2 regions of the Klebsiella sp. F11 genome follow, and region 1 is predicted to be linked to the other one. Evidence: predicted binding sites of a transcription regulator. Region 1 holds the regulator's gene; the other holds the start of a gene.
The links. Region 1 encodes PhoB, which activates phosphate uptake and scavenging genes when phosphate is short. Its sites were predicted from a motif close to CTGTCATAAAACTGNCNNAT; they were not measured.
Positions count from the first base shown of each region.

Region 2: the regulator PhoB is predicted to act here: its motif matches at 2,493-2,512, upstream of kdgR (DNA-binding transcriptional regulator KdgR).

Region 1 covers NZ_CM160060.1:4,395,559-4,399,979, forward strand. The annotation lists gene phoR (phosphate regulon sensor histidine kinase PhoR) at 246-1,541, opposite strand; gene phoB (phosphate response regulator transcription factor PhoB) at 1,563-2,252, opposite strand; gene sbcD (exonuclease subunit SbcD) at 2,434-3,636, shown strand; gene sbcC (exonuclease subunit SbcC) at 3,633-4,421, shown strand, end outside.
Region 2 covers NZ_CM160060.1:2,277,374-2,281,794, reverse strand. The annotation lists partial or broken gene AC1M2H_RS11290 (DUF2627 domain-containing protein) at 1-1, opposite strand, end outside; gene AC1M2H_RS11285 (YebO family protein) at 637-927, opposite strand; gene mgrB (PhoP/PhoQ regulatory lipoprotein MgrB) at 1,002-1,145, opposite strand; gene AC1M2H_RS11275 (YobH family protein) at 1,306-1,545, shown strand; gene kdgR (DNA-binding transcriptional regulator KdgR) at 1,610-2,401, opposite strand; gene AC1M2H_RS11265 (MFS transporter) at 2,579-3,952, shown strand; gene htpX (protease HtpX) at 4,031-4,421, opposite strand, start outside.

The sequences.
Region 1 (4,421 bases):
CGACTGCTGGGGCGCAATTTAAACGCTTATAACGTTTTAAAGCAAGGCGGGATCGTAAAAGCAGATGATTATGCTAAGTATTAACATACATCCAGCTCCATTGACCATAACTAAGGAAAACATATGGCTAATCATGCGAACAAAAAAGCAGCGAACGTTCGTTAATTACGCAGCGGAAAATTGACTGCAAACGAAAATGACCAGCCGAAGCTGGTCATTGACAAGTTATGTTGACAGCGCGGCGGCTAGCCGCTTTTTTTGGCAATTAAACGTTCCGGCAGCAGGAAGCTAAACCGCGTGCCTTTGCCGGGCGTACTCTCAACATCCAGCCGGCTATCGTGATGATTGACCGCATGCTTGACGATCGCCAGCCCCAGGCCGCTGCCTCCGGTTTGCCGCGAGCGCGCTTTATCCACGCGATAGAAGCGCTCGGTGAGCCGCGGAATATGCTCGGGCGCGATCCCCGGGCCGTTATCCTCGACGCTAAACAGGGCGCCGTGCGGCGCTTTCTGCCAGCTGACGGTAACCTCGGTGCCCTCCGGAGTATGGCTAATCGCGTTATACACCAGATTTGAGATCGCGCTGCGCAGCTGCTCTTCATTGCCGAGAACCTGCAAAGACTCGTCGACCACAAAGTGCAGGATATGCTTTTTCTGGCTAAGGGTTTGCGCCTCGCGCTCGACAACCCGCAGCATCATCGGCACGTCGATTTTGTCGTTCATCGCCAGAATCGGGGCCGCTTCAATACGCGACAGCGTCAGCAGCTGTTTAACCAGCCCCTCCATGCGCTGGGTTTGCTCGCGCATGGTATGCAGGGCCTTTTCCCGCGTCACCCCTTCCAGCACCTGCTCCTGCATCATCTCCAGATACCCCTGCAGCACCGTTAGCGGCGTGCGCAGCTCGTGGCTGACGTTGGCAAAAAAGTTGCGCCGCGCCCCTTCAAGCTGGTGCATCTGCGTCACGTCGCGCGCCACCATCAGCATCTGCTTGTCGCTGTAGGGCATCACGCGGATTTCCAGATGGCGTGAGTTATTAAGGACCAGATTGAGCGGCTTGCTGAAATCCTTACTTTTTAGGTAGTTGGCGAATTCAGGGTAGCGCAGGAGATTAAGGATGTTTTGCCCGCTGTCGTCCGGCCAGCGCAGATTGAGGATCTGCTGTGCCAGGCCGTTACACCAGAAGATTGCCCCCTCCTCCGTGGTCAGCACTACCGCGTCGGGCAGCGACTCCGCCCCGCTACGAAAGCGTTTGATCAGGCTGCCCAGCTCGCGCCGGCGCTTTTTATTACGCATCTGCATCTGATGAAGGCCGTACAGCAGCGGTTCCCAGCTGCCGCTTCCCGGCGGTGGCGTCATGCTGCGATCTACCCACAGCCACCACGAAAGACGCAGTAAATTCCAGAAATGCCAGATAAGAAGTCCGGTCACCGCCGCCAGTAAAAACCACGGTAAATGACCAAATACCGCCCCGAGAATCAGGGCCGGGATACAACATAAGAAAAGCTCAAGCGCCAGCCTTTTCCATGACAGCCGTTCCAGCACGGTTCACACTCCTGTCGACATTCAGAAACGAGCGGAGAAACGATATCCCGTGCCGCGAACCGTTTGTACCATCCGGTCATGGCCACTCTGTTCCAGCGCTTTACGCAGACGGCGAATATGCACGTCTACCGTTCGGTCTTCTACATACACGTTGGTCCCCCAGACGTGATTCAGCAGCTGCTCGCGGCTGTATACGCGCTCCGGGTGGGTCATAAAGAAGTGTAATAGCTTAAACTCGGTCGGCCCCATGTCCAGCGGGTTTTCGCCGGTCATCACGCGGTGGGAGGAGGGATCGAGGCTCAGCCCCTGCATTTCAATCACCTCTTCCACCGCCATCGGGGAGATTCGCCGCATCACGGCTTTGATTCGCGCCACCAGCTCTTTCGGCGAGAAAGGCTTGGTGATGTAATCATCGGCGCCGGTCTCCAGGCCGCGAACGCGATCTTCCTCTTCGCCGCGCGCGGTCAGCATCACCACCGGAATATCGCGGGTCATCGCCTCACGCTTAAGCTGCTTAATAAATTGCAGACCCGACCCGCCCGGCAGCATCCAGTCAAGGAGAATTAGATCGGGCCAGGGTTCATTGAGTTGGTTCACCGCGCTGTCAAAATCTTCCGCCTCGACGGGCTGAAAGCCGTTTTGCTCCAGAACAAAACAGACCATTTCACGGATTGGAGCTTCATCTTCAACGACCAGAATTCTTCTCGCCATTATTTACCCTGTATTTTTTAGCCATCAGTATAGAGTGCGGCGCCATTATGCGTCAGTTTTGTGACAGATTTATGAAAAAAAAGGTCGTATGACGATCGAGGATTTTGCATTGTGACACGCACTTAACTCCCTTTCCGTCAATGGTATACTGGCGGCAACGCTCTCAGGCTACGGAATATTTATGCGCATCATTCACACCTCTGACTGGCATCTCGGACAAAACTTTTACAGCAAAAGCCGCGCCGCTGAGCATGCGGCCTTTCTCGACTGGCTGCTGGCCAGCGCCCAGGAGCACGAGGTCGATGCCATTATTGTCGCCGGCGATATCTTTGATACCGGCTCGCCGCCGAGCTACGCCCGCGAGCTGTATAACCGCTTCGTGGTTCAGCTTCAGCAAACCGGCTGTCGGCTGGTGGTGCTGGCGGGCAACCATGACTCGGTCGCCACGCTGAATGAATCGCGCGACATCCTGGCCTTTTTAAAAACCACTGTCGTGGCTAACGCCGGCCACGCCCCCTTCATTCTGCCGCTGCGCGACGGCGCGCCGGGGGCGATATTCTGCCCGGTCCCGTTCCTGCGCCCCCGCGAGCTGGTCACCAGCCAGGCCGGGCACTCCAGCGGTGAAAAGCAGCAGCTGCTGCTCACCGCCATCAGCGACTACTATCAGCAGCAGTACCAGCAGGCCTGCGTCCTGCTCGGCGACCGGCCGCTGCCGATTATTGCCAGCGGCCACCTGACCACCGTCGGCGCCAGCAAAAGCGATGCGGTGCGCGAGATCTATATCGGCACCCTCGACGCCTTCCCGGCCAGCCATTTCCCCCCTGCCGACTATATCGCGCTGGGCCATATCCACCGGGCGCAGATCGTCGGCGGCTACGAGCATATCCGCTACAGCGGCTCGCCAATCTCCCTGAGCTTCGATGAGACCGGGAAGAGTAAAAGCGTCAATCTGGTGACCTTTACCGACGGCCGGCTGGCGGACGTTAGCCCTCTGACGGTGCCGGTCGTCCAGCCGCTGGCGGTGCTAAAGGGCGATTTTGCCAGCATCTGCGAACAGCTCGACCGCTGGCAGGACGACGCGGAGCTGCCTGCCGCGTGGCTGGATATTGAAATCACCAGCGACGAATATCTGCACGACATTCAGCGCCAGATTCAAACCCGCTGCGAAGCGCTGCCGGTGGAAGTGCTGCTGGTGCGCCGCAGCCGCGCCCAGCGCGAGCGCATCCTCGCCGGCGAGCGGCGGGAAACCCTCAGCGAACTGCGGGTTGAAGAGGTTTTTGCCCGTCGTCTGGCGCTGGAGAGCCTCGAAGAGCCACAGCAGCAGCGCCTCGAGCAGCTGTTTAACGAAACGCTGCACAGCCTGAACGGTGAGGAGCACCTGTGAAAATTCTGAGCCTGCGCCTGAAAAACCTTAACTCGCTGAAGGGCGAGTGGAAGATCGACTTCACCGCCGAACCCTTCGCCAGCAACGGGCTGTTCGCCATCACCGGGCCGACGGGGGCCGGGAAAACGACCCTGCTGGACGCTATCTGTCTCGCGCTGTACCACGAGACGCCGCGCCTCAGCAGCGTCTCGCAGTCGCAAAACGATCTGATGACCCGCAATACCGCCGAATGCCTGGCCGAAGTTGAGTTTGAGGTCAAAGGCACCTCCTACCGCGCCTTCTGGAGCCAGAACCGCGCGCGCAACCAGCCCGACGGCAACCTGCAGGCGCCCCGCGTCGAGCTGGCCCGCTGCGACGATGGGCAAATCCTGGCCGACAAAGTCAAAGACAAGCTGGAGATGACCGCCTCGCTCACCGGCCTCGATTACGGCCGCTTTACCCGCTCAATGCTCCTCTCCCAGGGCCAGTTCGCCGCCTTTCTTAACGCCAAACCCAAAGAGCGCGCCGAGCTGCTGGAAGAACTCACCGGCACCGAAATTTACGGTCAGATCTCCGCCCAGGTGTTTGAAAAGCATAAGCTCGCCCGCAGCGAGCTGGAAAAGCTGCAGGCCCAGGCCTCCGGCGTTGTGCTGTTAAGCGATGAGCAACAGCAGGCGCTGGAGCAAAGTTTGCAAGCACTTACTGCTGAAGAACAGCAGCGCCTCGCCGAACAGTCGCGCGAGCAAAATACCCGGCAATGGCTGCTGCGCCAGCAAGAGCTTAGCCGCGACGAGAGCCAGACCCAG
Region 2 (4,421 bases), 2.1 Mb from region 1:
TAAACAGAACTGTACCTCGTTTAACCCGAAAGGTGTTATCACATACAACGTTAATAATGGCAAGCCATTTTTAAACGGCTCTCGATCCTTCGCACAAAATATAAGAGGATCATTTGACCAACTGCACGTTTATGCGCCTTTTGCGACCCACGGTTAATCTCTGCCGGTGCGGAAAACATCCGATTACGCATGGATGATATCGGCAACATTTTCACCGTAGCTCAACAACTTCGCGGCGTCCAGCCCGCGGGGCATGCGCCCCGCCAATTTTAAGGGGTTCGCGGCAGAGTACCTGCATAACGATGCGCGCAAACGCGCATATTGATAGCTAAAAATTCGCTTAGACCGAAAATATGCAGGGTTAATTAAACGTCGTTCACCACACGATAAATAGTGTTTACATTACGCATTAATAATGAAATTTCGATGACACTTTCTTTCATCATGCAATTAAATCACGAGGTTATTATTTTATTTGATTAGCTCAAAAATCCATAGCTTATTGGATAAAAGTGCGATCGCTAACACATTAAGTAGTATAAGAAATGTGGCAACAGGAGATGAAAGATAAGGATACGTTATTGCGCAAGGCGATAAGGCAGGCGTACACCAGCGCGGTGTACACCCGTTTATCAGTTAGCGTTCAGCGACGAGACGGATAAAGTCGTCGTCATCCTTGCCCTTCTCAACGGCTGAAGGTTCGGCAACCTCTTCCTTCTCCGGCTTATTGGCTTCGCAGAGACGACGCAGCAGCGCGTTTTGGCGCTTTTGCTGATCCAGCAGAGCCTGCAGCAGCGCAATCTGCTCGTTGGCGCGCGAACTTGCGCGGTTAACAAAAAACCATAACAACAGGCCGACAAGCAACAGCGCAATGGAAAGCGCCAGCGATGCCAGATTTACGATCCCAGGACTTAGTAACTCACTCATTTCACCACCTCAAAGAGAAGGCGTTTATTCTACCACCCGCGCAGCAGAAGAAAATCAGTCGTAATAAAAATCTCTTACCAGGGGATAAATTTGTTGATGGTGCAGATGCCGCTGAAAAACTGCACGTCCTGATCGCACATTACGTTAAGCATCTGCGTCCATAGCAATAAACATCCCGCTATGACAACAATCAGCAAAACCCAGCGTAATTTTTTCACTCCACACTCCGCATCAATACCAGATGTTACCAGGATAGCACGCTCATCTTAAACCGCGGCTAACTGTAATACGAAAGGCAAGTTTAAGAATCATAGACTTGTTTCAACTCGTGTACCTGTCAGAATAAACGCCGAGGATAATACAAATTATGAGGCAACAATGCGATTGATCATTCGTACGATTGTAGTACTGGCCATCTTATGGATTGGCGTATTATTAAGCGGCTACGGCATGTTGATTGGTAGCAATGAGAACGCGGCGGGGCTGGGCCTCCAGTGTAAATATCTGACCGCCCGCGGTACCAGCACCGTGCAGTACGTTCACTCTGATAGCGGCATTATTGGTCTGACCGACTGTCCGGTTCTGCGTAAAAGCGAAACCGTAATCGACAAAGGTTAATCCGGCCCGGGCTACGGCAGGAAGCCTCTTCCCGCCGTAGCCGACGCGGCTGCGCCCGTTGCAATCAGAACGGATAGTCGTTATAGCCCATCTGTTCAGAAATTTTACGCGCCGCGGTGTGCAGCATGGCAACGTATTCGTGCAGCCTCTCCTCAGAGAAGCGCAGCGTTGGGAAAGAGATACTCAGACCGGCAATCACTACGCCAAAGCGGTCGAAGACCGGTACCCCAATGCAGCGAAGCCCCTCTTCCTGTTCTTCGTTATCTTCGCCATATCCCTGCTGACGAACGCTATCCAGAACCGCCAGCAGCTCTTCGGTGCTGGCGATCGTCCGCTCGGTGCTACGCTTATATTCAACGCCTTCGAGGATCTGCTCCACTTCGGCGCGGTCGCGCCACGCCAGCAGCACTTTGCCGATTGCGGTGCTGTACAGCGGGTTGCGGCGCCCGATGCGCGAATACATGCGCAGGTTATACATCGAATCGATTTTATGGATGTAGACGATACTGTCTTCATCCAGCGCGCCGAGATGGATTGTCTCTTTGGTCAGACGCGACAGTTCGCGCATCTGAATATCCGCACTGCGCACCAGATCGACATTCTGCAGCGCGCGCGCGCCCAGCTCGAACAGCTTCAGCGTCAGGGAGTACTTCTCCGACTCACCTTCCTGGGCGACGTAGCCCAGCGACTTCATGGTTTGCAAAAAGCGATAGACGGTGCTTTTTGACATCATAACGCGCTGGGATAGTTCGGTAATACCAATTTCACGCTCTTCGCCAAGCGCCTGCAGGATGCCAAAAACCTTCAATACTGAAGAGACAGAATCTGGCTGTTTATCCAAATCTGCAACTGCCATTTATCACCTCATCGCAACTGTTTTATAAAAATTAGAACCGGTTTTTATTATAAATTCGCATCCTGATGCCCGCAATCGTTCTTCTGCTCATTCGTTACAAATCTGCGACATACAGCCGAATAATCAATGCTAAAATCATTAACCTGAGAATAGTTACGATAAAGTCATAACCTTAATATGGATAATAACACTCCCGATGGTCTGCCCCTGCCGCAGCGCTACGGCGCCATTCTGACCATCATTTTAGGCATCGCGATGGCCGTACTCGACGGCGCCATCGCCAACGTGGCCCTGCCGACCATCGCCACGGATCTTAACGCTTCACCCGCAGCCTCAATCTGGATAGTCAACGCTTACCAAATCGCCATCGTGATTGCGCTTCTGCCGCTCTCCTTTTTGGGCGATATGTTTGGCTATCGGCGCATCTACAAAATCGGCTTGCTGGTTTTTACTTTTACCTCGCTGGCCTGCGCCCTCTCCCACTCGCTTGAGATGCTGACGCTCGCCCGCGTCGCCCAGGGCCTCGGCGGCGCCGCGCTGATGAGCGTCAATACCGCGCTCATCCGTCTTATCTTCCCGAAGCGCTTCCTGGGGCGGGGAATGGGGATCAACTCGTTTGTGGTCGCCGTCTCATCCGCGGCCGGTCCGACGATCGCCGCCGCGATCCTCTCCATCGCCTCCTGGCAGTGGCTGTTTTTAATCAATATTCCGCTGGGAATTATTTCGCTGACGCTCGCCATACGCTACCTGCCGGCCAACAGCGGCCGCAGCAGGATCGCCCGCTTCGATCTTCCCAGCGCCATCATGAACGCGCTGACCTTCGGCCTGCTGATCGTCGCACTCGGCGGCTTTGCCCAGGGGCAATCCGGCCGACTGGTGCTGGCTGAAGCGGCCGCAACGCTGGTTATTGGGTTCTTCTTTATTCGCCGCCAGCTGCGAATGCCGGTGCCGCTGCTGCCGGTTGATCTGCTGCGCATCCCGCTGTTTTCGCTCTCTATTTGCACGTCAGTCTGCTCCTTCTGCGCACAGATGCTGGCGCTGGTTTCGCTGCCCTTTTTCCTGCAGGCTACGATCGGACGCAGCGAGGTTGAGACCGGGCTGCTGCTGACCCCCTGGCCGTTAGCGACGATGGTGATGGCGCCGCTGGCGGGTTACCTGATTGAGAAAATTCACGCGGGGCTGCTGGGTGCGGTAGGTCTGGCGGTAATGGCTTGCGGCCTGTTTGGCCTGGCGCTGCTGCCCTCATCGCCGTCCGATCTCGATATTATCTGGCGCATGGCGCTCTGCGGCGCGGGTTTCGGTCTGTTCCAGTCGCCGAATAACCACACTATCGTCTCATCGGCCCCGAGCCACCGCAGCGGCGGGGCCAGCGGAATGCTCGGTACCGCCCGACTGCTGGGGCAAAGCACCGGCGCGGCGCTGGTCGCCCTGCTATTCAACCTGCAGGGTAACGGCGGCACCCATACCGCGCTGCTGCTGGCCGGAGGGCTGGCGGTCGTGGCGGCCACCGTCAGCGGGCTGCGCGTTACCCAGCCGCGCCCCGGACAGTAGCCCGGCGCGATTTAGGCACAAAAAAACCGCAGCCCGGTTAAGGCTGCGGTTTTTATTTCCGTGCTCTGAAGCAGATGACTACTTCAGATATTCGCCGCTACGCAGCGCTTCGATACGCTTATCCAGCGGCGGGTGCGTCATAAACAGCTCGCTCATCGATTTCGCTTTGCCGTTTATGCACAGCGCCATCATGCTGCTGGCTTCCTGCGGCTCGTAGCTGGTTTTCAACCGCTGCAGGGCGGCGATCATTTTCTCACGGCCGACCAGGCGGGCAGAGCCTGCATCCGCATGGAACTCACGGTAGCGCGAGAACCACATGGTGATGATGCTGGCCAGGATCCCAAATACCAGCTCCAGGACGGTGGCGACGGCAAAGTAAATCAGCGGGTTGCCGTTGCTGCTTTCACCTTCATCGCGGTTGCCGCCGAGGAATCCAGCGGCAATTTGCGCGATAACGCGCGAAATAAAG